DNA from 3 places in the Bacillus sp. D48C genome. Region 1 is predicted to be linked to each of the others. Evidence: riboswitches for the same ligand, from Rfam matches in the RefSeq annotation. Region 1 holds a riboswitch; each other region holds the start of a gene.

Region 1 (9,993 bases):
CCGGTATGATGAACTTTATTTTTTGATCATTTTTTAACATAAAGGAAATTGTTCCATTATCATTAAAACCTGTATGAAACGTTCCTCGTTTATTTAATAGTACCTCTTCAATTATATTTATTTCAATTGAAAAGTTATTCTTTAATTGCAAGAGTTCATGTACATCGCCAGTATGTATTTTTGCATCTATTTCAGTTTCTAAGTTTAATTGTTTTTTCTCAATTTTTTTGAACCAAAACAAAAACAATAGCTCTGAAATACCAGGTAATTGTTTTTTATAAGCATGTCGGCTATGAAACTGTCCGCCAATCTTTATAAAATATATACAGTCACCTGTAATAAAAACTTTATAATATATATCTGCCGTAAACATTTTAGGCTTTAAAAGATAAAAACTTTTGATCATAATTCCCCCATCAATTTTAAATGTATTTGTATAAACATTTTTAGCTAGATTTGTGCTAAAACATATTTCTCATGTAATGCAACACTATTGTATTGAATCTCCTCTCCCTTTGCAACAGTTGCTTTGAAGCCAGCTAGTAACCTTTCTCTATACTATCCCTATAAGTGCTACCCCATTTCCAACCGTTTTTCTTCTAGTATATTAAAAGCAGAATTTGATACGAGGCTCTATATCAATCTATCAATAAATTACCGCTCTATAAATATCTGAATTTTCTTTACATTGAAGGTTATCTCCTAAACAACCTCGAATAATTGTAATACATATACATAAGGAGGTTGATCTATTTTGTTTCGTTCCTTTACAAATGGTTGCGTCGCCTTAGTGCAACGCTTCTTGCCAGAACCGTTTATTTTATCATGTTTACTAACTGTTTTCGTTATCTTCTTTGGTATGTTTGCGACTCACCAAACACCTGTAGAAATGATTAATCACTGGGGTAATGGAATTTGGGGACTCCTCGCCTTTTCTATGCAAATGGCACTTGTACTCGTGACTGGATCTGCTTTAGCAAATGCTCCTCTTATTAAAAAAGGATTAACGAAAGCTGCCAGACTACCAAAAACAATTGGACAAGGCATTATTGCCATTTCAATTGTAAGTTTACTCGGTGCATACATAAACTGGGGCTTTGGAATTGTTGTATCTGTTTTATACGCAAAAGAAGTGGCAAGGCAGCTGGACGGATTAGATTATAGACTAGCAATCGCCTCTTCTTACTCTGGATTTCTCATTTGGCATGCCGGTCTTTCTGCCTCTATTCCTCTTACGTTAGCAACAGGCGGTGAAACGTTAATTAAAACGACTGCTGGAAGTATTAAAGAGGCGATTCCAATAACAGAAACGTTATTCTCACCATACGCTCTCGTTCCAGTTATTATTTTTCTCATTACGATGCCTCTCATTAATAAAGCGATGCATCCAGATGAAAAACATACGATTACAGTAGATCCTAGCGTGTTCCATGAAGAAGCTGCTGCTCAAGAAGTAGAAAAAAATACGTTCGCTGAAAAGATGGAAAATAGCATTATTATTACACTTTGCGTTGGATTGTTAGGTCTCATTTATATTTTCAATTACTTTTATACGAAAGGTTTTAACCTTACTCTCGATATCGTGATTTTTATGTTATTAATTGCAGGTCTTATTTTCCACCGTACTCCGATTCAGTATATTCGTGCTTTTTCAGACTCTACGAAAAGTGCTTCTGGCATTTTACTTCAATTTCCGTTTTACGCAGGAATTATGGGCATGATGATTGGAGCAAATAGTGAAGGACTTTCACTTGGAGGAGCTATTTCTAATTTCTTTATTAGCATTTCAAATGAAACGACTTTTCCGCTCTTTACATTTTTAAGTGCTGGCATTGTTAACATTTTCGTTCCATCTGGCGGCGGTCAATGGGCTGTGCAAGCACCAATTATGATTCCAGCTGGCGCTGAACTTGGTGTACCTGCTGCAAAAACAGCAATGGCAATTGCATGGGGCGATGCTTGGACGAATTTAATTCAACCTTTCTGGGCATTACCAGCATTAGCGATAGCTGGTTTAGGTGCTCGTGACATTATGGGATTTTGTGTTGTGAACTTACTATATGCGGGTTTTATCATTAGTCTATGCTTCTTATTTATTTAAACGAAAAGCTAGTTTTATACTAGCTTTTTTACATAATAAATCAATTATTTCCCATGAAATTTATAATCTTCTCCCACTCTAACTCCGTAAGATGTAATGACTCAAATGCAAAAAAATCTTCGCACACTTTTTCAATTAGATGTGGATTTTCCCTCAAAAAATTCCACTGTAATACTTTAGGAAGAAAATGCATTTCATATTCTTTACTTCCCCGTACTACCTGATCAACTTCTCTTTCACAAATTCCTCTTATTAAATAATCATTTCTTAACTCTATTTGAATTTGCTGAAATGTTTCGCTGCATTTTTTCAATTGAAGTAAACACGTAACATACTTCCGAAAAAGTTCGCCATCATACTGAACACAGTTTATAATACGATCGACTTCATTCATAATGCACGAGCCTTTTCTTCTATTTGTAATAACCATTTCTCACGCTTTGATACTTTACTCGTTTTCACAGATTGAAACACTGACCGTTTTATATCGCGAATGCCACAAAAACGTAAAATACCTCTCTTCATCATAATCCAATCTGCTGATCGATATAACAATGCGACGTACCATAGAGGCGAGTCTAACGTATTAATAACCCATGCTTTTTTCCCTTGCAATAATCCTTTCGGCAGAGCCCCTTCATATTTATAAGCAAATCCAGCTACGAAAATACGATCGATAAATCCTTTTAAAATTGCTGGCATCCCCCACCACCATATTGGATAGATGAATAGAAGTGTATCTGCTTCTTCTACTAACGTTCTATACCGAGCTGTTTCCTCTTCATTTACTAAATCGCGTCTTTTCTTCTCTTCATTAAATACGAGGACTGGATCAAATTGTTCTTTGTATAAATCAAGTACGGTAACTGAATGATTTGTTTCCTGTAGTCCTTTTTGCACATGATTGAAAATCGCCGCGTTAAAACTTGAAGGGTTAGGATGAGCATATATAATTAGTACGTTCACTACAAAACAACTCCCTCTATACGTTAAAGTTTCTCCTTCTTTAATAACTTCTCTACAATTTGTACGTTTTTCGAACTTTGCAACAATCGATTTAATAATATAAGTAACTCTTCTTTTTTTAAATCTTTCAGTTTCTCTTTAACTGCACTCTCACCAGCACCTTGAATATCATAAACAACTGCCACCATATGTTTACAATAATTTTCATAGGGACACTCACAGTTACTTTCTGAAAAATCTTCGAGATCGATAACTACTTCATAATTCCCTGCATTTCCAGTAACGAAAGCAAACACTTTTTTATCTTGTATTTCAACATCTTCTACATGCCCATCTTCATAATATTCATATCCCTTATCTACAATGTACTTTGGGATCCATTTCGTTATATCTTTTAATAAGTAAGCGTACATAATTGTACCCCTTCCTTTAATTCCCTTTTGACTTCAAAAATCCTGCATGTTATTCTAATTACTGTTAAGTAGCAAGTCTACGTGACAAAACGACTGACACCTATTCGGCGAAGGTGTCTCTTTTCATTTGCAGCCGATATGAATTGCCTCTTTCAGGCACATTCAATTTTTGACACTACACACTCAACACCATTCCCTGTATCAGGCTGCTTTAGCAGTCTTTTACTCTACATACTCCGTTATTTTAAGAAAAAAAGAGAGCTTAGCTCCCTTTTCTCGCCTTATACAATACACCTTTTTCAGCATAGAGATATTCATCAGCTAATGTAATTTTCCCATCCAGTTTTAGTTCGTCTAATAATCTTGATAAATAAAATTGATGCAACATCTTTTTCGTGAATTTTCCTTCATGATGCGAAACGATATGTTCTTGAATATCTAACAATGATATCGGCTTATCTTGCTCTATCATATATTCATAAACTGTACTACGCAGTTTTACGTATTTTTCGAGTGTCACAGTAATGCGCAACCCCTTTCTTCTTAATATAAATTTTCGTAATCGGTTTTTTTGCAATAAAAAAACCTCTCCGATAAGAAGAAGTTACGTATATATCTTCGTCTTATCTCCCAGAACAAATATGTTCTGCTGGAATTAGCACCTGCATCGCGGTTGCTGGGTTTCATCGGGCCAGTCCCTCCACCTCTCTGGATAAGAAAATATTCACTTAATTCTTACTATACGTAATTCCACTTTAATTGTCAAACAAATATAATAAATATAACAAATTATATTTTCTTCCTTACTGTTCATACTACCCATATACGAACATGCAAGGAGGATTATGAAATGCATCAAAATGCTCGCGGATATGTACAAGATTCTTTTCAATCATTACAAGAAGCTAAAAATTGTTTAGAAGAAGCGCTCGAAACAGTTGAAAAAGATTTTAATCGCGCTCGTATTGAACAATCACTTTATGCTGTTGAACAAGCTATTCAACGTTGCGAGTACACCGTTCACATTTTAGAAAAAGATTAAAAACTTCCCATCTATTGATGGGAAGTTTTTTCAAATGGCATACTTCATAATTATTGCCGTTATGATTAAAAAATATACAGAATTAGCAATTTCTAAAATTCCTACTTTTATAATAGAAATTTTTTTGCCATACAACACAATTGCTCGAATGACACTTGGTATAAAAATAAGAGAACACCACGGATTAATCGCAAATACAATTATCGTTAATAAGATATGATATCCCCAAGATATAAGACGATACTTCGGGTTATTTTTTTCACGAATCATCGTTTTCACATAGAACGTACTACCTAAAAAGTATAAAAATGAAATAAGTGCAATGAATAAAGCTGTATGATCGATTTGCTTCATTGAAAAGTAATAACTAATTAACCCACCGATACAAAACACAATGATTGCACAAATATCATTTAATAGTGCTCTTTCATTTTTTTGACGGGCGTAATACATATTCACTATAAATAATGGAATCATTACTATTAAGAATAAAAGAATTCGCCACTCATATAATAAAGAAATCATCCCAAATAGGAACGCAATGCTGAAATAAACAATGGTAGCTTGTAAAAACTCTTTTTTTCGTCTTTGCTTTATGTACGTAAGAAATGGATACGTGGCTAAATAGATAAAAAACCACGCTAAAAACAATGGAATATGATAAATAGTAGGTTTCCCAAGTACGACACTTAATAAAAAAGGAATAACAAGCATGGCCCATGCACCATGTTGCTTCGGAATAACTAACTTCATTAACTATACACCTCACTTTTGAAAAAAGTTCTCACCTACCATTATACAAATAATTTTATATAATAACGGATGCATATTAAATCAATTTTTTGACAAAAAAATGCTCCTTACAATATGTAAGAAGCATGAAAGAGGCAAACGAATATGTAAGTCGCGACCCTACCTTATATGAGTATGCTTTTCTATGTCACGTTATGCTCATCTAATATACCGTATTTCTTTTTAAATCTTGTAAGAATCGTAATCCATGAAGTACTAAATAGTAATAAGAAAATAACATTCGAAATCGCATGGCTCAAATCAAAGTAAAAACTTGCGATATAATACGAAATGACAGTTTCCCACGTTGCTTCTCGTATAAAACCGAGAAGGCCCCAGAAATTCATAATCCAGCCAAATAAAAAGCCAACAATTACTCCGTAAAGAAGTCTTCCCCATAGCTTTTTCATAAAAAATGTATTACGAAGTAGACCTGCTATAAAACCAATCATGCCCCATGAAAACATTTGCCACGGTGTCCATGGACCTTGTCCTAAAAAAATATTGGATATGATTGCTGCTGTAGCACCAATCATAAAACCAGTTTCACTTCCAAATACAATTGCAGAAACGATAATGACAAAAGAAGTTGGTTGTACACTTGGTAAAATAGAAAATGGCACCCGGCTTACTGCTGCAATTGCCGCTAATACAGCAACGAGAACAATTTCACGTGAAACAAACGCCTTTCTTTCAAAACGGATATAGAAAGGCAACATAATAACTGCTAATATAAACAAACTACTTAACATGTAATAACCGTCCATGACAAGTGTCGTAAGAAGTAATGTGCCGATTATTACTGCAAAGATACATATTATAAATGCAACATATCGTTTGGACACGCTTCGTACACATCCTCCCACGTTAATGCATATGGCAATTCTTTTCGAATGAATCGATTAATAGATGTTGTATAAAAGAAGTTGCCGCTAAAAAATTCTTTCGGTGCATCATTCATAATGACTGTTCCATCAAATAACATCATACATTGATCCACGTATTTCGCTGCAAACTCAATATCATGCGTTGCCATTACAATTGTTGTACCTTCTTTTTGTAGCTTCCTAAATAGTTCTCCTACTCTTTCTTTCTTCCACGGATCTAGCCCCTTTGTCGGTTCATCAAGTAATAATAAAGTCGGCTTTGATAATAACGTCGTACATAATGCAAGAAGTTGTTGCTCTCCTCCGCTACAATCGTGCGGATGGCGTTCTTTAAGCGAATACAACCAAAACTGTTTTAGCGTATCTTCTGCTATTTCTTTTCCTTGTTCTCCGTATAATTCACGTGCACGTTCATACACTTCTTCCCACACTGTATCAAATGTAAAATGATAATATGGATGCTGCGATACATACCCAATACTTTTAAATCGTTCTTTCGAATCAATTTTATGTATCACTTTCCCATTCCACTTTACTTTCCCTCTTCTCGCTTTTTGTAATCCTGCTAAAATCGTTAACAGTGTAGACTTCCCTGTCCCGTTCTTCCCAACGAGCGCTACCCATTTTCCTTTTTCAATCGAAACTGATAAATCACGTAAAATAAGCGGACTATTTTTTTCATATTGGAACGAAATATGCTCTGCGCTTAAAATTACCTCTTGCTTTTCACTTTGTGCTATTGGCTCATTTACATATGATATCGCTGAAAAATTATTCATTTTCATTTGCGCCTCTCGCACCGTAAACGGAATATCTCTCACATTCCACTCTAAAAATAGCCTTGGAATTTGCGGAATAAATGGACGGAATGTTTCTACTCCCCACATATTCGTAATAACAGTTTTAGGACTACCATCATACATAATACAGCCATTATCCATACAAACAACGCGTGTTGCAAGCGGGATAACTTCATCTAAACGATGTTCACTTAAAATAATCGTAATTCCAAGTTCTTCATTAATCCGTTTTAATAATCCTAAAAACTCTTTTGCAGCAATTGGATCTAACTGCGCTGTCGGTTCATCTAATAATAGCAATTTCGGCTGCATAACTAATACCGCAGCTAAATTGACAAGCTGCTTCTGCCCACCAGATAACGTATGAACAGATTGATGCAATAAATCTTGAAATCCTAAAAAGCTAATAAGCTCTGCTATTCTTTTTTGAATAATATGTGATGGTAATCCGATATTTTCTAAAGAAAATGCTAATTCTTGAATCACTGTATCCATAACAATCTGGTTTTCTGGGTTTTGAAATACCATCCCAATTTCTTGGGCAGATAACAAATCAGCTACTTCCTCTATTAAAACACCCTCATAAAATATCTCTCCAGAACGCGTACCAATTGGAAGTAACTCCTTTTTAAAATGTTTTAATAACGTCGTCTTCCCAGATCCCGATTCTCCAGTAAGTGCAATAAACTCACCTTTTTGAACAGAAAGAGAAATATGCTGTAACGCTTTTTCATTTTCATCAGCATATACAAATGATAAATTGTTTATTTCTGCATGCGCCACCATAACCATTCCCTTCCTTCCATTATAATTGGTAAACTAATAAACATCGTAAATACGATAAACATCATCCCATCGTATTGCTGAAATAAAATAGATTCGACTTTCGGATAAATGATTAACTTTCCTCCGCCATACGTACTACATATGATAGCAATTATAAATAGAATACTTAAATAACTGAGCGTATACCAATCTCGTTTTTCCATTCTATAGCGAATATATGTCGTACGTTTCGTTACACCAAATCCACGAGCTTGCATAGAATCTGCCGTTTGCAGTGCATCTTCCAATGAACAAATTAATAATACTTGCAGCAATTGCATACCATTTTTGACGCGTTCAATTATCGAACCTGAATCTACCTGCACACCTTTCGTCTTTTGAATGAGTGTGATTTTCTTTAATCGCCTTATAAACAAAGGAACAAATCTCACTGTAATCATCGTTAACAATGCAACTTTCGGTGAAATTCTTGAAAACAGATATAAAAATTTATGACTGGAAATAATATCATTGTATGACGCAAACGTAAACATAACTGCAACTAGTAATAACCCCATTACTATTCCAAACATAATCGCCTCAAGCTTAATACGGCTATCACCTAACCAAAATAATGTCGTTCGGCCTCTATGCGTTAATAACGAATTAAATAAAATGACCATAAAAAAGAAAATAATTGTGCTTGGTAACATCTTTCTTATCTTTTCGCTATTCCCTTGCATCACATTTAAAATAACAATTAATAGTATTGCTCCAATTAAAAAAAGAGGATGAAGACACATCATACATAGTATCATCACCCCGATATAATAGAAAAAATTCACAAAAGGATGTAAAGAAGAAAAACTTATTTTCATAGCCCTTTACCGAATGCCTTTCTTATTGTAATACGTATACCCACTCAATTGTATCTCCTGGTTTTACCGTAGCTACACCAGCACTATGGTTTGGAAAATCACCGTTCACACGATATTTCCATCCACTAGTATCCGCAATATCTTTTTCATATAAATCATTAATACCTTTTACATAAATACTATCTCTAGATCCGCTTGCATCAACATCTAATCCTGTACGTTGCAATACTTTATACACTGTATCGCCTTCTTGTACATCCATCTTTTTCGCACCCATTATATATCCGTTATTTCCTTTTACCGAGATTGTTACTTGTTTTGCTTGCGGTTTCGGTACTGGTACTGGATCTGGTTTTGGTGGTTCAGGTTTTGGTACTGCCGGAGTCGGTATCGTTTTCTCCGCTTTATTCGGATCAACTTTTTGCTCCTGCTTCGGTGTTTCTTTCGGCTGATTCACAACCTTTGCTTCTTCTTTTACTTCTGGTGCTTTCGGTTGTTGTTTCTCTTCTTGTGCTGGTTGCTGCTCTGGTTGCTTATTTACAGCCGGCTGTTCTTTCGGTTGTTCCTGTTGTTTCTCTTCTTTCTTTACCTCTGGTTGTGCCTGCGGCTTTTCCTCTTTCGGCTTCTCTTCTACTTTTTGTTCTTGTTTCTCTTTCTGCTCTTCTTGCTGCTTTTGCTCTGATTCAGCTTGCTTTTCTTCTGTTTTTTCTTCCGGCTTCGCTTCATCTTTTTGTTCTTCTTGTTTCGCTACCTCTTCTTGCTTCGGTTCTACCTTCTTCTCAGGCTTTACAGCTGCCTCTTCACATCCGGCAAGTAGCCCGAGCGAAAGCAGTAAAGAAATGAACCATTTCACCTTACTCATCCTATCTCTCACCTTTCATACGAAAATTAGGAGCAAATAATTGCTCCTAATTTTTTGTTAAGCTGCTTTACGTCTCCATAATACATATGCAGAAGCAATACATAATACACCCATACCTACTTCTGTTGCTGCACTATGAGAAGATGCTCCTGTTTTTGGTAGACTGTTACCGTTTCCGATTTTTTTATTCTTAACCGGTTCGTTATCTACAACTACTTTTAGATTTTCATCTTTTGTTTCTTGTTGTACTTGGTCTTGTTCTTTCGGTTCTTCAGTAACTTCTTTTTCTACTACATTATTTTCTAGTTCAACGACCTTTTCTGGCTCTTCAATCGGTTTTGGCTTAATTACATCACCAACGTCTACATTAGACCAATCATAAATAGATTTTCCCATTTCCTTAAATTGAAGTAATGCTAAAAGAGCCTGTTCTGTAGCCATTCCGTTACCATTTTGATCACTTGGTAACCATTTAAATTCACCATTT
Region 2 (9,993 bases), on a different contig from region 1:
ACTTTTCCTTTCGGTAAATGCTTCGCTGCTTCTTCAAATGTAACAAATATTTTCGAAGCAAAACGAAGCGCAATTTTATTTGCTAGTCCTGGCGTCATATCAGATTCATGTAATAAAACTGGTACTCTATTTAGCCATCCTCCAATTACGACTGGTACAGATACGAAACCGCCTTTTGAAAAAATCACATCTGGTTTTAGTTTTCGAATCCTTACATACGCATCCATAACACCCTTCATTACAAGAAAAGGATCTTTTATATTTTTCAAATCAAAATAACGACGTAGCTTTCCACTCGAAATACTATAGTAGGGAATGCCTTCCTTTTCTATAATCGTTTTCTCAATACCTTGATGAGAACCAATATAAGAGATATCCCAGTTGTCTTCCTGTAAATGTGGGATAATGGCTAAATTAGGTGTTACATGTCCTGCCGAACCGCCACCTGTAAAGACTATTTTCTTCATACGTCTCCCCCTTCTAGACTATAATACACTAAAATATCTTGCCTCAGGGTGAGAAAATACCATAGCCGTTACGGACGCTTCTGGCTCCATCATGAATCCTTCTGTTAATGAAATACCTATTTCCTCTGGATGAATTAAGCGAAATAGCTTTTCTTGATCTGCAAGTTCTGGACACGCCGGATAACCAAATGACACGCGTATTCCTCTATATTTCGTACGGAAACGTTCTTCCATCGTCAGTTCAGGTGAGTCTGGAATGCCCCAGCGGTCACGAATGAGCATATGTGTTTTTTCAGCAAGTCCTTCTGCTAATTCAAGCGCTAACGATTGAATGGCATGACTACGTAAGTAATCACCTTTCGCCTTCCACTCTTCAGCAATGTCCCGAACTCCTTCCCCAACCGTAACAGATAAGAAAGCAACATAGTCCATCTCATCTCCAATTGGGCGCAAATAATCGCCTAAAGTACGATAGGGGGCCTTTCCTTGTCTAGGGAACGTGAAACGCTCTATAACACGCGTATGATCTTCTGGATCATATATTACAATGTTTTGTCCATCGCTTTGCGCTGGGAAAAATTGATACACTGCTTTTGGCTTTAACCAAGATTGTCCTTCTTGCAATAATTCATCTATTAAATCATTTAATTCATGCGCTCTCTTATCTCCCTCTTTCAAAAGCTTCTTCACATTTCCTTTTAATCCAAGGTGATGCCCAAGTAGCATTTGTCTATTTAAAAATGGAGCGAGATGAAGGGCGGGAATATCGCGTAATACAATTCGTTTTGTTGAATCAGGCACGATAACCTCAGCCTTTGGTAATGGCTCAATTACTGCTGGAATTTCTACTTTCTTCTCCTCTTTTTTTACGATATGAAGATGCCGTTCTTTCTTATCCTGTTTCATCTTCTCACGCTCTTCTTCTTTTTGAAGCTTATTAATAATATCGAGCCCCGTCATCGCATCACTCGCATAACAAACGAGCCCTTTATATGATGGTGAAATCCGATTATCTGTAAACTTTCTCGTTAATGCTGCACCACCTACAACAATGGGAACATCAATATTTGCAGCTTTTAAATCTTCAGCAGTCGTTACCATTTGTTGCGCTGATTTTACTAATAAACCTGAAAGTCCTATAATGTCCGGATTCTTTTCTTGTACTTCTTGAACAATTCGATCTGAACGTACATTAATTCCTAAATTAATAATCTCATATCCGTTATTCGCTAAAATAATTTCAACGAGATTTTTCCCAATATCATGCACGTCACCTTTTACAGTTGCTAATAATACTTTCCCTTTTTTCGCACTATCACTAGATTCCATATATGGCTCTAAATAACTTACAGCAGCTTTCATACTTTCGGCACTTTGCAATACTTCAGCAACAATAAGTTCATTATTATTAAATAGTCGTCCTACCTCGTCCATCCCTGTCATAAGCGGACCGTTAATAATATCAAGAGGTTTTCTTCCTTCTTCAAGTGCAAGACTTAAATCCTCGTGTAATCCTTGTTTCGTACCTTCTACAATATAATTTGCTAGTCTTTCATTAAGCGTTAACGTTTCTTGCACAACGACATCTTTCTTTTTAGCGACTCGGTAAAAGTTTGTAAATTCTTCTAACGTCTCTTTAGTCGTTTCAAACAGTAATGCATCTGCAAGGTGTTTTTCTTCCTCTGGAATCGACGCATAGCGTTCTAATTTTTCCGTATTAACAATCGCGTAATCTAATCCAGCCTTCGTAGCATGATATAAAAAGACGGAATTCAATACTTCACGTCCAGCTGGTGGTAAACCAAATGATATGTTACTTACACCTAAAATCGTTAAACACTCTGGTAACGCTTCTTTAATAAGACGAATTCCTTCTATAGTCGCTGCCGCTGAACCAATATATTCTTCATCACCTGTCCCTACTGGAAACACAAGTGCATCAAAAATAATATCTGACGGACGTATTCCATATTTCGTCGTTAATAATTCGTAACTTCTTTTTGCAATTTCTAATTTTCTTTCAGCACTTACTGCCATACCATCTTCATCGATTGTACCAACTACAATTGCAGCACCATACTTACGAAGAAGCGGTGTTACCTTTTCAAAACGCTCTTCTCCATCTTCTAAATTAATAGAGTTGATAACAGCTTTTCCTTGAATATAAGTAAGTGCTCTTGCCATAACATTTTCATCCGTTGAATCAATCATAATCGGTACTTTTAACACTTTCGTAACTTCTGTCAAAAATTTCTCCATATCTTCTATTTCATCACGATCAGGATCTGCCATACAAATATCAATAATATGAGCATTTTTCTTCACTTGCGCCCTTGCCACTTCAGCAGCCTCTTCAAATTTCCCTTCTGCTACTAATCGTTTAAATTTACGTGATCCAATAACATTCGTTCTTTCACCTACAAATAACGGTCTCATAGACTCATCGTATTGAAGTGCCTCCAATCCACTAATTCCATGTCCTTCTCTCTCATGATGGTCACGAGGCTTAAGAGATGCTAGCGCGGATTTCATTGCTTTTATATGTTCTGGTGTCGTGCCACAACAACCACCGATAATATTAACCCATCCTTCTTCAGCAAATCGCTTCACCTTTTCAGCAAGAGAAGATGGAGATTCATGGTAATGTCCATCTTCATCAGGAAGACCTGCATTTGGATAACAAGAAATGTAACACTCCGATAAATCAGATAGTGAACGAATATGGTTCCTCATAAACTCCGGACCAGTCGCACAGTTTAATCCAACAGATAATGGTTTCATATGTTCTACTGATAAATAAAAAGCTTCAATTGTTTGCCCAGCCAGAGTCGTTCCCATTGGCTCAATCGTTCCTGAAATCATAATAGGAACCGTTTTTTTCATTTCTTCAAAAGCAGCTTGAATTCCAATATAAGCTGCTTTCACGTTACGCATATCTTGACTCGTCTCAACGAGTAATACATCAACTTCTCCTTTTAACAATCCTCGTGCCTGCCTTGTATAAGCCTCAATCAATTCTTCAAAAGTCACACCACCTGTAACACTAATTGCTTTCGTTGTTGGTCCCATTGCTCCCGCAACATATACTTCCTTCCCGCTTTCTTTAACAGCTTGCTTCGCCAAAAGTGCTGCCTTTTCATTTAGTTCTTCATCTAAATGAGACAGCTCATAATCACTTAGTACAATATTCGTTGCCCCAAATGTATTTGTTTCAATAATATCCGCTCCAGCTTCAATATAAGCTTTATGAATTTTTAAAATAACGTCTGGTCTTGTTTCTACTAAATATTCATTACAGCCCTCGTACTCTTCTCCTCCGAAATCTTCAGCAGTTAAATCCTCTTGCTGAATCATTGTCCCCATTGCCCCATCTAATATTAAAATGCTATTCTGTAATTTTTCTTCTATACACTTCATCAATTAATACCTTCTTTCACTTCTTGCTTTTCTCTTACATATTTAACAAGATGTTCTGTAATTTCATACTTTAAAAATGGTGTAATAAGATAAATACCATTAAAATATTTCATCGCTATGTCGATTAATTCTTGCGAAATGCGAATCCCTTCCTCAATTGCTGCCTCTTTCGTTTCGTGTCCATCCATTCTCTCTCTTATTTCTTCAGGAAGAGTAATACCCGGCACCTCAAAATGAAGAAAATCTGCATTCCGCTTACTTACTAACGGCATAATTCCAATAAAAATAGGTTGTTCCAAATGCTTTGTCGCTTCATACACTTCTTCAATTAGCGCGATATCGTAAATTGGCTGAGTTAAAAAATACTCCGCTCCAGCATCTATTTTTCGTTCCATTCGCTTAACCGCTGCTTTTAAGTGCCTCACGTGAGGATTAAATGCGCCGCCTACAGAAAACCTTGTCGCCGGTCCAATTGATTTCCCTAAAATTGAACGTCCATCGTTCATTTCTTTAATCATTTTAATGAGCTCAATAGAGGATAAATCATATACAGAAGTTGCACCGGGAAAATCACCAACGCGCGCTGGATCACCAGTTAAAGCTAACACTTCTTCCATCCCTAACGCCGATAAACCTAACAAATGAGATTGTAGTCCAATGACGTTATGATCTCTACACGTTAAATGTGTCAATACTGGGATATCATGCTTGGTTAATAACGCACCCATTGCCATATTCGAGATGCGAGGCGATGCTAATGAATTATCTGCTAGAGTAATAGCATCTGCTCCCGCTCTTTTTAACGCTCTTGCTCCTTCAAAAAAACGCTGTGTATCTAACGTTTTCGGTGGATCTAATTCCACTACAACTGTCGTTTGTTTTTTCGCTTTCTCTGCTAGAGTGACGTGAGCCTTCGAACGTTTCTCATGCGTATGAACGACTTTCGGCCTTTGAATCGTGTCTTTTTCTATTACAGGGGTAATATTCGCAACAGCGCGCTTCATACTTTGAATATGTTCTGGAGTCGTACCACAACAACCACCCAATAATCGAATACCTTGCTCAATAAATCTCGGTGTCATCGCTTCAAAATAAGCTGGGCTTCCCTCATATACATAACGTCCCTCCACATAATTCGGGAGACCTGCATTTGGGTATGCTGATAAATAGCCATTTTGCGGAATCGATATCATTTTGAAAGCTTCCGTCATATGAAGCGGCCCTAGTTGACAATTCAATCCAACAACATTTGCACCGCAATCTATAAGTTGCTTTAATATTTCATTGACATCATTTCCATTTTGAGTCGTACCTGCTTCATGTAACGCTAATTGAGCAACAATTGGAATATTCGTTTGCTTACGCAATACTTTAACGGCATGAAGTAATTCAAATTCATCGTAAAAAGTTTCTAATAGTAATCCATCAACCTGTTCTTCTAGTAAAGCCCCTGCCTGTTCAAGTAGCATAAACTCCCTTTCCATATCAGTCGTTGTAACGGCTCCGATGTGTTTCATACCACCAATTGTTCCTAAAATTGCATTTCTGTCTGTAACAGATGCTTTCGCCAGTTTTACTGCCGCTCTATTAATTTCTGTAACTTGATTTTCTAAACCATACATACGTAATTTCGTCTCATTTGCCCCATACGTATTCGTTTGAATTACATCTGCTCCAGCAGCTACATATTGTTTATGAATCGATATAATTAAGTCTGGATCAGATACATTCAATTCTTCAAAGCTACTTTGCAAACCATGTGAATGCAATAACGTCCCAACCGCACCATCACCTATTACAATTCCTTTTGATAATAAATCTAGTAATTTCACGAATCTCCCTCATTTCTATCAATATAAAAACCCCCTCTTCACTTTGAAGAGGGGGACATAATCGTTCCTCCTCTTATTATGCAAAACATTCGTTTTGCAGGTATTAGCACCGTTTCAAACATTTCGTTTGAAGGTTGCCGGGTTTCACAGGGCCTTTCCCTCCACCGCTCTCAATAAGAGTTGTCTTTATTATTTTATTTATGTAGCTAAAAGGAAATGCGTTCCCCTTTTAACAATGTTTGTTAATTTTTTAATAAATTTAGCATGCACAAAAGTAAAAGTCAATGATACTTGCGGAAAAATAAAAATTATTTAAAATAAACTTGCAATTCAATTATCTTTTGTTGTAAAGTTAAAAACATAATAAAAATTTCATACGAACATTCTTATCTAGAGAGGTAGAGGGACTGGCCCTATGACGCCTCAGCAACCATTAACAGTTTGTTAATAAGGTGCTAATTCCAGCAAATTGTGAAAGATTTGACAGATGAGAAGAAGACTCTATTCAAACCGAAAGCCTTCTTCTTAGAAGGCTTTTTTTATTTTATATTCACTTAATGTTTCAATTTAAAAAGGAGGAATTTTCACATGTCAACAATCGAAACGAAACTAGCACAAATCGGAAATCGCAGTGAAACTACAACAGGAACGGTTAATCCACCGGTTTATTTCTCAACCGCTTATCGTCACGAAGGAATTGGTAAATCTACTGGCTTTGACTATTCACGAACTGGCAATCCAACTCGCGGTCTTTTAGAACAGGCGATCGCAGACTTAGAATATGGCGAACAAGGTTATGCCTGTAGTTCAGGGATGGCGGCTGTTCTCCTCGTCCTTTCTCTATTCCACTCTGGAGACGAACTTATTGTATCTGAAGATTTATACGGAGGAACGTATCGATTATTTTCTGAGCACGAAAAAAAGTGGAATGTTCGATGTAGATACGTAAATACACAATCTATTAAACAAATTGAGCAAGCTATCACAACTGAAACGAAGGCTATTTTCATAGAAACTCCAACTAATCCATTAATGCAAGTTACTGATATTGCTGCTGTCGCAACTGTAGCGAAAAGGCACGGACTACTTCTTATTGTAGACAACACATTCTACACACCTTATATACAGCAACCATTAACAGAAGGTGCTGACATTGTACTCCATAGCGCAACGAAATATTTAGGGGGACATAACGATGTACTAAGCGGACTTGTCGTTGCAAAAGGAATGGAACTTTGCGAGGAAATCGCTCATTATCATAATGCATCAGGCGCGGTTTTAAGCCCATTTGACTCATGGTTATTAATTCGCGGTATGAAAACGTTAGCGCTTCGCATGAGACAACATGAAGAAAATGCGAAAGCAGTTGTTGCATATTTAAATGATGAAAACGGGGTGACAGATGTATTTTATCCAGGAAGAGGCGGCATGATTTCATTCCGCCTTAAAGATGAAGCTTGGATTAATCCATTCTTACAATCTTTATCCTTAATTACATTTGCAGAAAGTCTTGGTGGTGTAGAAAGTTTAATGACTTATCCAGCAACGCAAACACATGCTGATATTCCTGAAGATATTAGAACAGCAAACGGTGTATGCAATCGTCTTCTTCGATTCTCCGTTGGCATTGAAAATAGTAACGATTTAATTCAAGACTTAAAGCAAGCCATTAAACTCATAAAAGAAGGTGTAAAAATATGAGCTATTCTATAGATACACTCTTACTACACAACCAATATAAACATGACTCACAAACGGGCGCTGTGAACGTTCCCATTTATAACACATCAACTTTTCACCAGTTTGATGTAGATACGTTCGGAAAATATGACTATAGCAGGTCAGGAAATCCAACTCGTGAAGCTCTTGAAGATATCATTGCTTTATTAGAAGGTGGAACAAAGGGATTCGCCTTTGCATCAGGCATTGCAGCGATTTCCACTGCATTCCTCCTTCTTTCACAAGGTGATCACGTACTCATTTCAGAAGATGTATACGGAGGCACTTACAGAGTGATAACTGAGGTACTCTCCCGTTACGGTGTTTCACATACATTTGTTGATATGACCAATTTAGAAGAAATAAAACAAAACATTAAACCAAATACAAAGCTCTTTTATGTAGAAACACCTTCTAACCCACTTTTAAAAGTGACAGATATCCGCGAAGTTTCTAAACTTGCAAAATCTATTGGCGCTCTTACTTTTGTTGATAATACTTTTTTGACACCACTATTCCAGAAACCACTTGAACTTGGAGCTGATGTCGTTCTTCATAGTGCTACAAAATTTATTGCTGGTCATAGTGATGTTACTGCCGGATTAGCAGTAGTAAAAGATGCAGAACTCGCTCAAAAGCTTGGATTTTTACAAAATGCATTCGGTGCTATTTTAGGGCCTCAAGATTGTTCTCTCGTACTTCGTGGCCTAAAAACATTGCATGTACGCCTCGAGCATTCAGCTAAAAATGCCAATAAAATTGCACATTATTTACAAGAGCACACTAAAGTACAAAATGTCTATTATCCTGGATTACAAACGCATCTCGGATTTGATATTCAACAATCTCAAGCAACATCAGCTGGAGCGGTCTTATCGTTTACTTTGCAGTCAGAAGATGCACTCCGCCAATTTTTGTCAAAAGTAAAATTACCCGTTTTTGCAGTTAGTTTAGGAGCGGTAGAGTCAATTCTTTCTTACCCAGCAAAAATGTCACATGCAGCACTGTCGCAAGAAGCTCGTGATGAAAGAGGGATCTCTAATTCATTACTTCGGTTATCAGTTGGCCTTGAAAATGTTGACGATTTAATATCCGATTTTGAAAATGCCCTTTCTTATGTAGAAGAACCTGTAAATGTATAGAATGAATAGAAGATATGAAATTAAGTTTTCATATCTTTTTTTATGCTGTCTACCATACTCGTTTTAGTGCTTTTCTGTCTATATAGTTCATTAAAAAATAAAATTTTTATCTATTTCCAAGTAATGGATTAATTGATATATTAAGAAATAAAAAGGAGCAAAAATAATGGATACTTGTACAGATATTTTAATCGTTATCGATTTACAAAATGGAGTATGTTATAGCGGAGAGCATTTATTTGATTTACAGAACTTACTAACAAAAGTAAATCAAAGAATTTCTTCATACAGAAAATTAAATAAACCAATCCTTTTTGTTCAATATTGTGATGATGATTTAGTACCCGAGAAAGAAAATTGGGCTATTCATACCGATCTAGATGTTCAAGAACAAGATTTTTTTGTAAGAAAAACACATGCAAATTCATTTTATAAAACAAACTTAAAAGAAATTTTAGATCAATTATCTGTAAAGCGCATTGAATTTTGTGGTGCCCAAACAGAGTACTGTATGGATGCTACGATTAAGTTTGCCCACGGACTGGGATACGAAAACTTTATGGCACAGAAAACAACCTCTACGTTGAAGAATCCTTTTATGTCCGCAAAAGAGACGATTGATTTTTACGAGAACATATGGAATCACAGGTTTTTAACGTTGCTAAAAGATGAATTTTAGAATAAATGACTAATGACTTGATTATCCTAAGATTTATCAGCTGTAATCAAATATTTCGTTATCATCATAAAGAAGCGAATTACATTCAGCTTCTTTTCTTTTAAACTGTTTTATATTCTATATATATCATTACAATTCCTTTGTCATATTATTTTAAAAATTTTGTATATTCATTTGAAAGAATAAGAAAATCATGATAAAATTGTGTTACAAATATATCTATATCTTTCAATTTTTAAAACGCATCGAAATTTTCACCCAAAAATTTTATTTTACAAAAACGTGCTAATTTACCTATTTTATTTACATCAGGGTCTCTTTTCTTACAATTTCTTTACTTTAGGACTTTTTTTCTGCAACAACTATTTTCTTTTCTTTAAATTTTTGGTATGTATAGTATGGTATAATAGCTCACACGGAGGTGGAAAAGAACATGTTAGAAACCTTTCAAAAAGAATTAGAACTATATGAAAGTAATGCAGAATTATTAAAAGTACTAGCTCATCCTGTTCGTTTATGTATCGTAAAAGGATTAATTGAGCGCGGTCCAAGCAACGTTTCTACAATGTATACTGGCTTAAACATGCCACAATCTACAATTTCACAGCATTTAGCAAAATTAAAAAGCGCTAAAATCGTTTCTAGTGAAAGAAAAGGATTAGAAATTTATTACAAAGTAGAGAACGAAACAATAATTCAACTCGTTCGCGTATTATTAGGTTAGGGACTAATAATCG
Region 3 (9,993 bases), on a different contig from region 1:
TAGTGAAGCAAAACATAATCCAAGAACAATCGCAATTCCTAGATTCGCCCACACATTCAATTCAAATACACCAATCGATATTAATCCCGACAATGCCACAAGCAAATAAGCCAATCCACCAAATAAACGAGTAGGCACTGGTTTAAATGCTTTTTTCGGCAAATGTGGTGATACACGTGCTGCATACCACCCAAATGTATGAAGCTCCTTCATCCTTTTGCCCCTTTCTTATGCCGCGCCTTGCGCAACTTACATATATCAATTCTTGCTTCCAGATTGATTTTACTAAATGATCCAAAAAGCATGTATTATAAGGAAAATATACTCACTCTATCGTCACTTATTTTTCGCTTTTATTATCAATGAAAAACATTTCTCTTTTTACTCTCTATCAACCTTTCCACATGATGAATCATAACAATAGAATTTCTATATTGTCAACAACTTTTATGACCTAGTAATAAAAGTTGGTTATATTTTTATAATCATACTTTATTTCACTAAAGAAAATTTATATATTACATAAGGATTTATCCACTATCTATAGACATTTTCTTAAACGCCATAGACCCTATCTCATTCAATAAATCTCTATGTAATCAACAAACAGAATCACTTGAATTTAGTTTTATATAAATCCTACTTCTTCATAATGCCCCACCTAATTAATTATATCAAAATAATTTATAACCTCTTTTAATAAAAATAGACTTCTTCTAAAACAACACACATGAATTTCATATAATATGGAAATATTAAAAGGAAAATTGTTCTAAAATCAGGAGGTTTCAGCAATGACAAGTGATACATTTCCACAACTGCCGCTATCTTATTGGATTGAATCTACTCAGTTTCCTACTTTCCCTCGTTTATCCGAAAATATAAAGGCGAAAGTTGCTATTATCGGTGCTGGTATTACAGGTATTACTACTGCCTATTTACTTGCAAAAGAAGGCATCGATGTTGTTTTAATTGATTCTGGTCGTATTTTAAACGGGACGACTGGGCATACAACAGCGAAAGTAACAGCACAACATGATCTTATTTATGATGAATTAATAAATCACTTCGGTGTAGAAAAGGCCGGGCTTTACTATGAATCAAATAATCAGGCTCTACAATTCATAAACGAAACTGTTCAAACATATAAAATCGACTGTAATTTCTCAAATGAAGATTCATATTTATATACAACTACTGATAACGGATTAAGAAATTTATCGAAAGAATATGAAGCTTATCAAAAATTAAATATACCTTGTGATTATGTTCAATCTCTATCGATTCCTATTCCAGTACAATCTGCACTTGTCATGAAAAATCAAGCACAATTCCATCCCCTTCTTTATTTAAAAACACTTTTAGAAAAGTTTGTGGAGATGGGTGGAAAGGTCTACGAACAAACAACAGCTATGGATGTGGAAAAGGAAGATTATCCACAAATAATTACAAAAGAGGGCCATCATATCACTTGTGAATATGTTGTCTCTTGTTCACATTTTCCTTTTTATGATGCGAATAGCTTTTTCTTTACGCGAATGTACGCAGAACGCTCCTACGCTCTTGCAATAAAAGCCAAAACAGATTATCCAGGTGGCATGTATTTAAGTATTGATGATCCAAAGCGCTCCTTACGCTATATAACAAACAATGGAGAGAAATTAATTTTAATTGGCGGAGAAAGTCATAAAACAGGACAAGGAATAAATACGATGCTTCATTATGAAGCACTCTATTCTTTTGCTGAAGCAACTTTTGGAATAGACGAGGTTCCTTATAGATGGTCAGCACAAGATTTAATCACTCTAGATAAGCTTCCTTATATCGGACATATTAACGAAAGAAATCCAAATATATTTGTTGCAACTGGATATCGCAAATGGGGAATGACAACTGGAACTGCTGCCGCTCAGCTACTGAAGGACTCCATCCTAAAAGTCCACAGTCCCTATAAAGAACTGTATGCACCATCACGCTTCCATGATCCAGATATAAAAACGTTCCTCTCCCAGAACATTGATGTTGCGAAACATTTAATTGAAGGAAAGATCGAAACCGCATTACGTAAGCCAGAAGATCTCGAAGTTGGTGAAGGATCTGTCGTACATGTTAACGGTAAACGAGCAGGTGCTTATAAGGACAAAGAAGGAAAATTACATATCGTCGATACAACTTGTACACATCTCGGCTGTGAAGTTGAATGGAATAATGGTGATTGTACCTGGGATTGTCCTTGCCATGGTTCTCGTTTTTCAATTGAAGGAGACGTTCTTGAAGGTCCAGCAGATCAACCGTTAAAACGAGTTGATAATGAGTGAACAAATAAAGAAGTTCAACATAATTACTGTTGAACTTCTTTATTTGTTATAAAACCTTTTCAGATAAATTTCAACACAGGGAGGAAAATATTAACATTAAATGAAATAATATATTCATCTACAAATTAAAAAGTGGGGGAATATTATGCAACCTTCAGCTCCACCTCATCTAGAATCTACAGAAACTATCTTTTCAAGCTCTATTACAAAACTTGTTGTTTTTATTTGTTGGCTAGCCATTTTAGCTGATGGATATGATTTAGGTATTTACGGTGCCGTTCTACCAAAGCTCCTAGAAGACAAAAGCTGGGCGCTATCACCATCGCACGCTGGCACAATTGCAAGCTATGCTTTATTTGGGATGTTTATTGGGGCTATTCTAGTTGGAACGATTACAGATCTAATTGGACGTAAATGGACGCTTATATGCTGTTTAGCACTTTTTTCTATCACAATGGGTTTAGCGGCTATCGCTCCTTCTCCTGAGTTATTTGGATTATCTCGATTTATAGGAGGAATCGGATTAGGCGGTGTTATCCCAACAGCTTCAGCACTTACTGTTGAATATTCACCCAAAAAAAGGCAATCTTTTATTTATGCTCTTATGTTTACTGGCTATCCTTTAGGTATCGTGTTAGGTGCTATTTTGTCTATATTTATGTTAGAAGATTTCGGATGGAGAATTATGTTTGGTATCGGAATGATTCCACTACTCCTCATTCCTTTCATTATTCGCTATTTACCTGAGTCCATTCAATTTTTATTATCACGTAATCGCCAAGAAGAAGTGAACCAAATTCTTAATCGTTTTCCAATTGAATTTCATGTGAAAAATAAAACTCATCAAGCTCCATCTACTATACAAAAGAAAAATGGATTTACTACGTTATTCTCAAAAGAATACATAAAAGCAACGCTACTTTTTTGGATTACTTATATAATGGGAATGTTTTTAATATACGGTTTAAACACTTGGTTACCACAGATGATGCGCCAGGCAGGATATCCTCTTGGGTCTAGTCTGTCATTTCTACTTATGCTAAATATTACCGCAGCTATCGGCGCATTATTCGCTGGAGCAATTGCTGATCGTATAGGAGCAAAAATTGTTATTAGCATCTCTTATCTTATGGCAGCTATATGTATCGGACTATTAACAATCAAACCATCTGTTACAATCATTTATCTTTTAATTGGCCTTGCTGGTATTGGATCAGTCGGTATTACTCAAATATTAAATGCATATGTAACACAATACTTCCCATCACATATCCGAGCTACCTCCTTAGGCTGGGGACTGGGGCTTGGCCGAGTTGGTGCAATTGCTGGCCCAATTCTTGTCGGTATTATTATGACAATGCAATATGACTTAGCATGGAATTTTTACTTATTCTCCTTTGCAGGTCTTATCGCAGCTATATCTGTTTTCTTCATTCCTACAAAATAAAAAGGGCACAAACTTACTTGTGCTCTTTTTCATATGCTTCAAACAACATATCTCGAAACAATGTATTTAAACTCTCAATATCGATTCCTGATCCCTTTTCAATTCCTTTTACATATTCCTGATAGTAATGAATTTGTTCTTCTAAAAATTGATTTAGCACCTTAATTTTCAATCCAACATCTAATTCAGTACCTGCTTTTTTCTTTATTAACAACTTTTCAATTTCATCTAATACGCTACGTTCTAATGATAATTCTGTAATCAATCGGTCAAATTCTACAGGAGGTAAAGTCGTTTTCTCTTCTAGCCACTTACAAGCTAAAATGGGACGTAATACATAAAAGTACTTTTTCAGCTTTACATTCTCACCTTGCAAAAATTCACGATAATTTTTCGACGCCATATGTAAATAATGATATATCGTTGCTTTTGGATCAAAATTCTTCTCACTCATCTGTTGAAGTAGTTCTGGAAAATTAGAGTTTTTCGAATAAAAAATTGGTGATCGAATCCACTCAAGTAAAGCAGGATTCGACTTCGCGAATAGTTGCAATGCCTTTTTAATATCCCAACCACTTATATCTAAATCATCGCTAATTGGATATTCAATTACATCTCGTTTATCATGAATTGATAAATACCATTCTACTGGATGTATATAAATAAACCTAACATCATAATCGCTATCTTTCGATGGAAACCCCCAAGCACGACTCCCTGATTCCACCGCAAATAAAATTTTCACATCATTCTCTTTTTCAATTCTTTCTAACTCCAACTCGATTTTCTCTCTCATTTCATAACAACTCCATTTTTTGATTATTTCCTTGGAAATTCGACAATACACTATTAATTTTACTACATACTAAAAAAACTGTCAGAAATTACTGACAGCCTAATAAAACGTCTATTGTTGCTTTTCAATTACAGTAGCAGCAATTCGTTCAAACTCTTTTTGAATCTCCTCTTTATATGCATCTACTATTGAAAAATCCATAGCAGCAATATAAATTCGTTCTAATTTATCACGAACCGATTTTGCTTTCGCTAAGAAAGACATCGCCTCATTCATTTTTGCTTTATACTGAATGGAGACATCACGAATTTCCTTCGCATATTTCTCATCCGTCCCTGGCGTAACAATAAGGGCATACATATCAATAATTTCATCACCCTCGCGACTTGGAAAATATTCATGTGGTGCGGTGCTATCAAAAATTGCAAATCCTAATTCTCTTACGATAACCATATCAAGACTATTCGGGTCAAATCCGCAATGATATACTTCAACTTCAAACCCTTTTTCCTCAGCTGCCTTAGCTAACTTTTTGAGCATCGTTGATTTTCCAGAGCCTGGGCGCCCTTTTATAAAATAACGATGTGGTAACCCTTCTGTTAAATTAGGAACAAAATCAACTGCTCCTTTCGGTGTAGCAGCTCCTAAAAAACGATGTTTTACAAGCGATTGTCTCCCGCTTTTATCTGCAAATAATTTCTGGATTAGCTGATTGGTTAGTTCATTTGCTTTATTAAAATCTATATTATCAATATATATCTTCTCCCACTCATCATGTATAACCAATGCCTCTTTAAAACGTGCGTAAGCAGACTGAAAAGCTTTGCTTGCTTCTGAAACAAATCTTTCAATTTCTAACTTCTGCTTTCTTAGTTTATCTGAGTCCCAAGCAATTCCTAAATTTATATACTCTTCAACAACTCCTGGCATTTTTGGCTCAATAACATGCGGCGATGTCCCATCAACAATTCCTACTTTTAATTTTGGGATAATTACACCATCAACCGATTTATTATCAGAAGAACAATGTAACAATTCAATATCATATCCTTTTTCAATCCATTCACGACCTATTGCCTTTATTAAAGAAGATTTTCCCGTTCCTGGGCCACCCTTTAAGATAAATAATCTGTCTAATCCTTTTAAATTCTCTTCGTATAAATTGTGAAATCCCCTAGCTGTATTACCACCAGCATAATAATTTAATACATTTCCTGTCACTGCACTCACTCCTTCGCAGCATTCTATTTACATAACCTACAATATGCGAGCAGCTTTATTTGGGTGAATACCTATTTTGTATTGCACGAAAAAAGGAAATGAATTACAATTTAACTATCGGAAAATTCCGTTTTCAAAAAAACTGAATACTTCTTTATCAAGAGAGGCAGAGGGACCGGCCCTTTGAAGCCCAGCAACCTCAGTTTATACAAACTGAATAGGTGCTAATTCCTGCAAAATGCATTGCATTTTGGAAGATAAAACTCAACTAGCATGTAAAGCTCACCTTTCTTGATATTGAAGGGTGAGCTTTTTATTATTTGAAAAATATATATTGGAGGTATGTAAAATGAAAGTAATTGATTTATCGCAAACATTTGAAAATAATATGTCTCAATTTCCTGGAACACCTAAAATACAACTAGAAGCTGTTACAAGTGTTGAAGAATCAGGCTATCAAGTTACAGATTTTCATTCTGTCGTTCATGTTGGCACGCATTGTGATGCTCCTGCGCATTTTATTTCAGGCGCAACGACCATCGATCAATTACCGCTGGATCAATTTGTAGGTGAAGCTGTTCTTATAGATGTAACACATATTCAAGAGCGAAAATTACCTAAGGCAGTATTGCATAATACTGACATAAAAGAAGGTGATATTGTTATTTTTCATTCTAATCTATCCACCAAATGGAATACAGAAGCTTATGAGAAAGAAGCATTTTATCTTTCTGAAGAATTAGCTGAAGAATTAGTTCAATTAAAAGTAAAATCTATCGGTTTAGATTTCATTTCTCCTGATGAAGTCACAACAGAAACATCACCGATTCATCACATATTACTAGGGAATAATATTTACTTAATTGAAAACTTAACAAATCTAGATGCTATCGAAACAAAACGTTTCTTTTTCTCAGCCGCACCTTTAAAAATTAAAAATAGTGACGGTGCTTTCGCAAGAGCATTTGCTGTTATATTTTAAACACAACCTATAAAGTGAACCTTTAATCAGTGGGGGTTTTGTTCATCCCACACCTAACTTCTTTGCTTCCGCTGAATTTTGAGGTGGGGGTCTTACTGCCCGGCAAATAGCGGGATTAAAAAAAGCAAAGGCCACTACTGGTCTTTGCTTCTATATTTTCTATTTAAATTAAGAAAGAATTGTTCCACACGGGGACGCACCCAAGCTAAACAATCTATCTCTTTCTTCTTTGTGCAAGCTATCTCTTCTCCATCTACCATTTCAACAAGTTCTAGTTCTAACAGTTGCCTCGTGAATGCTAACATATTCACTTCTTCAGATGGATACTCTTCTTTTAATTTCTCCTCAATTTCTCCCAATAAAAAACCGTCACGCATCATTGCCAATGCATCAATCCAAAGTGGCGGCATTTCATATTTTTCTCCTGTAATTGTATCTTTTACAATATAATTCTTTTGCTCTTTTCGAAATTGAATCGTGTGTAAACATACAGTCGAATTTAATGTTAATTCCATCATACCACCTCTTTCATAATATCTGCATAGAAAAAAGGATGCGCGTGCACCCCTTCTTATCTTTTCATAACACTACTGAACCGTTACATGAGTAATCAATCTCATGTCGATATTTTCCTCCATTATAAACGAAGTATTTTATAAAAAAAACCCTTCTTGAAATATTTTATAAAATGTTTATATTTACACAACAAGAACACTTTTCTGAAAAATCTTTTCTCCCAATACATTAAACGGTCGGCAGAAAAATTTCTACTTTCGTTCCTACTCCTAGACTACTTTGGATTGTGATACTCCCTTGATGTTCCTTAATAATTTTATATGTAATCATTAATCCAAGTCCTGTACCAGTCTCCTTTGTTGTGTAAAATGCCTTGCCGATTTTTTCCAACTTTTCATTCTCTATACCAAATCCTTGGTCTTCAACAGAAATACACAAATGTCCTTGCGTTTTTTGATATGCACGGATATGAATTTCTCCGCCCTCTGGCATTGATTCTATTCCATTTTTAATGATATTTAATAACACTTGTTTTAATTGCTTATCATCACCGTTTATAGCCGGTAAATTCCCATCTACTTGTAAATGACATTTAACTCTATATTGCATTGCATAACTTTCCATTAGATGCACAACATATAGAAGGATGTCTCGTATATTACACCTTTCATAATTTGTTGGCTTTGGTTTTCCTAACAACATCAATTCACTAACAAATCCATTAACCCTTTCAATTTCTTGTAACATAATGTCGTAGCTCATCGTATCAGCTGGATTTCTTTCTTTTTGCATTTGCGTAAACCCTTTTAACGCTGTTAACGGATTTCGAATTTCATGGGCAATTGTTGTAGACATAGTTCCAATCACAGCTAAATTTTCCGTCTCTTTCATATTGTTCATCATTTCAACCACTGTTCTTACATAAGATTGAAATCGTTTTAATAAAGAATGTGAAATAATGAAATAGAATACACATAAAACAAGTGGAATTACCACTTTTAAATCTTGTAATAGCAATGTGAAAAATACGTACTTTCCAATTACACTAAAGGAAACTAAATAAAAGTATTTTCTATTCACGAAAACTGGGGCAAATAAAATTAATAACATTTCTACCATACTACCATGTTCAAAAGGTCTATCCGTTCGCAAATAAATCATTAAATTATTAACAAGATTGATAAACATGTACCCAAATAAAAATAAATATTTTACAGAATATACATACCCTCTTTTTTGAAGGTATATAGAAATAGGAAATATTGCTATTACAAATATAGGCACACCTATCCCAAGACTACCTTCTGGCCAACCTACCGCTGTTCCACTAATATTCATAGCAGGATACACAAAATAATATATAGCGTCATATAAAAAGAATATAATATAGAATAATAATATAAATACCTTTAAGGCTCTTCTTTCTTCATAAATCAAGCTCTTGTATTTGTTCATATAAAAACTCCCCTTGATCGATACAAAAAACTTTCATTGTTATCTCCTTAAAGTATAAGTATGAAATTGCTTTCAGGGCAATATTTAACCTTATAATACTAAAAGGAAGGAGATCTCTCCTTCCTTTTGGTAACAAATTACACCCATCTTACCCTGTCATGTAACAATCCATCAGTAAAATTATTATGCCCCATTACAAAATCCTTCATATATAAATTTAAATACTCACCGTACTTACTTTCTGTATTTAATAACAACTCCTCGACGTAATAAGCACCTTGTTCAAAGCGATCTAAAAGTAAACTGGACAAGCCCGCATAAATCCCGCACCCTACCTGAAAATACGTTGCATTCGTTTTATATTTACGAAAAACTTGGCTACTATTCATCACATTATACATATATGTCTCACTATTTTCATAAACGAGTAACACACCGACCAAGTCCTCTCCAGCAACCTCTTCTTCCGCTGGATTAAACACTTTACGATTCCAGTTCCATAAATCTTCTACTTGGTCTAAATTCTGTCTAATTATATTTGTTGTATACTCATTAATTCGGTAAAGAAAACCAACTTCCATATTAAAGTTTTTCCCTAAAATTAATACTTCCTCATGTGGCATTAAACAACCATAGAATTCTTTTTCTCCCAACTTCACTTTATACTCTGAAGCATATACATCTTCATAAAAGTAAAGAGGACGATGTTGACTCATATACATCGGATAACTCCAGATTGCTTCATCTAAAAATCGCTCTACTGCCCATGAAGCATAAAGTGTATGTGGCTTTATAAGCGCTATATCATTCAAAAACGACGTGTCATGTTCTACAATATAACATGCTCTTGGCCTTTCATTTGGTCGTTCCTTCATAAGTTCAACAACCATCCATTGAACAACACCTGGATTCATACCTGAACCTATAATCGCTTTTGTATTTGTAAATTTCTCTTTCTCCTTCTCAAACCTTGTATATCTTTCCGTAAGCTGAAAGCCGATTAAGCTATCGTCCTGATCTACGGCCTCATTTTCCAAGGCTGAATTAATATAACAAATTCCTAGTTCATTACAGCAGCTTAATACTCTAATTGTATCTGCTCCTGAAACATCAATCACAACACTCGTTCTTTTTTCTTTTAAATGTTGTTTAAATTCCACTACATTTTGAAGGTTTATTTCATATAAATATAAGCGACCTTTCAAATTCGAAAACAACTCATCATAATAAGTCCTATCTTTTTGTTTTATATCCACCA

Evidence for each region. Region 1 has a riboswitch for S-adenosylmethionine ahead of ACLBXA_RS08430 (hypothetical protein). Riboswitches for the same ligand answer to the same signal wherever they lie in the genome.
Region 2: another riboswitch for S-adenosylmethionine. It lies ahead of ACLBXA_RS03175 (bifunctional homocysteine S-methyltransferase/methylenetetrahydrofolate reductase); the one in region 1 lies ahead of ACLBXA_RS08430 (hypothetical protein).
Region 3: another riboswitch for S-adenosylmethionine. It lies ahead of ACLBXA_RS23470 (cyclase family protein); the one in region 1 lies ahead of ACLBXA_RS08430 (hypothetical protein).

Annotation. Positions count from the first base shown of each region.
Region 1 covers NZ_JBKFAQ010000002.1:654,245-664,237, forward strand. The annotation lists gene ACLBXA_RS08405 (hypothetical protein) at 1-406, opposite strand, end outside; gene ACLBXA_RS08410 (short-chain fatty acid transporter) at 755-2,101, shown strand; gene ACLBXA_RS08415 (hypothetical protein) at 2,142-2,495, opposite strand; gene ACLBXA_RS08420 (NAD(P)H-dependent oxidoreductase) at 2,492-3,067, opposite strand; gene ACLBXA_RS08425 (SWIM zinc finger family protein) at 3,091-3,480, opposite strand; gene ACLBXA_RS08430 (hypothetical protein) at 3,743-4,000, opposite strand; SAM riboswitch class I at 4,101-4,199, opposite strand; gene ACLBXA_RS08435 (hypothetical protein) at 4,331-4,522, shown strand; gene ACLBXA_RS08440 (YwiC-like family protein) at 4,553-5,275, opposite strand; gene ACLBXA_RS08445 (ECF transporter S component) at 5,458-6,159, opposite strand; gene ACLBXA_RS08450 (ABC transporter ATP-binding protein) at 6,132-7,793, opposite strand; gene ACLBXA_RS08455 (energy-coupling factor transporter transmembrane component T) at 7,766-8,644, opposite strand; gene ACLBXA_RS08460 (DUF4430 domain-containing protein) at 8,667-9,506, opposite strand; gene ACLBXA_RS08465 (DUF4430 domain-containing protein) at 9,564-9,993, opposite strand, start outside.
Region 2 covers NZ_JBKFAQ010000001.1:590,116-600,108, reverse strand. The annotation lists gene ACLBXA_RS03185 (undecaprenyldiphospho-muramoylpentapeptide beta-N-acetylglucosaminyltransferase) at 1-467, opposite strand, end outside; gene metH (methionine synthase) at 486-3,884, opposite strand; gene ACLBXA_RS03175 (bifunctional homocysteine S-methyltransferase/methylenetetrahydrofolate reductase) at 3,884-5,716, opposite strand; SAM riboswitch class I at 5,787-5,896, opposite strand; SAM riboswitch class I at 6,100-6,210, shown strand; gene metI (cystathionine gamma-synthase/O-acetylhomoserine thiolyase) at 6,305-7,417, shown strand; gene metC (cystathionine beta-lyase) at 7,414-8,577, shown strand; gene ACLBXA_RS03160 (cysteine hydrolase family protein) at 8,744-9,256, shown strand; gene ACLBXA_RS03155 (ArsR/SmtB family transcription factor) at 9,690-9,980, shown strand.
Region 3 covers NZ_JBKFAQ010000012.1:27,553-37,545, reverse strand. The annotation lists gene ACLBXA_RS23495 (fatty acid desaturase family protein) at 1-213, opposite strand, end outside; gene ACLBXA_RS23490 (FAD-dependent oxidoreductase) at 795-2,318, shown strand; gene ACLBXA_RS23485 (MFS transporter) at 2,464-3,765, shown strand; gene ACLBXA_RS23480 (nucleotidyltransferase domain-containing protein) at 3,779-4,561, opposite strand; gene ACLBXA_RS23475 (PRK06851 family protein) at 4,673-5,782, opposite strand; SAM riboswitch class I at 5,934-6,046, shown strand; gene ACLBXA_RS23470 (cyclase family protein) at 6,132-6,764, shown strand; gene ACLBXA_RS23465 (hypothetical protein) at 6,899-7,279, opposite strand; gene ACLBXA_RS23460 (ATP-binding protein) at 7,509-8,735, opposite strand; gene ACLBXA_RS23455 (hypothetical protein) at 8,873-9,993, opposite strand, start outside.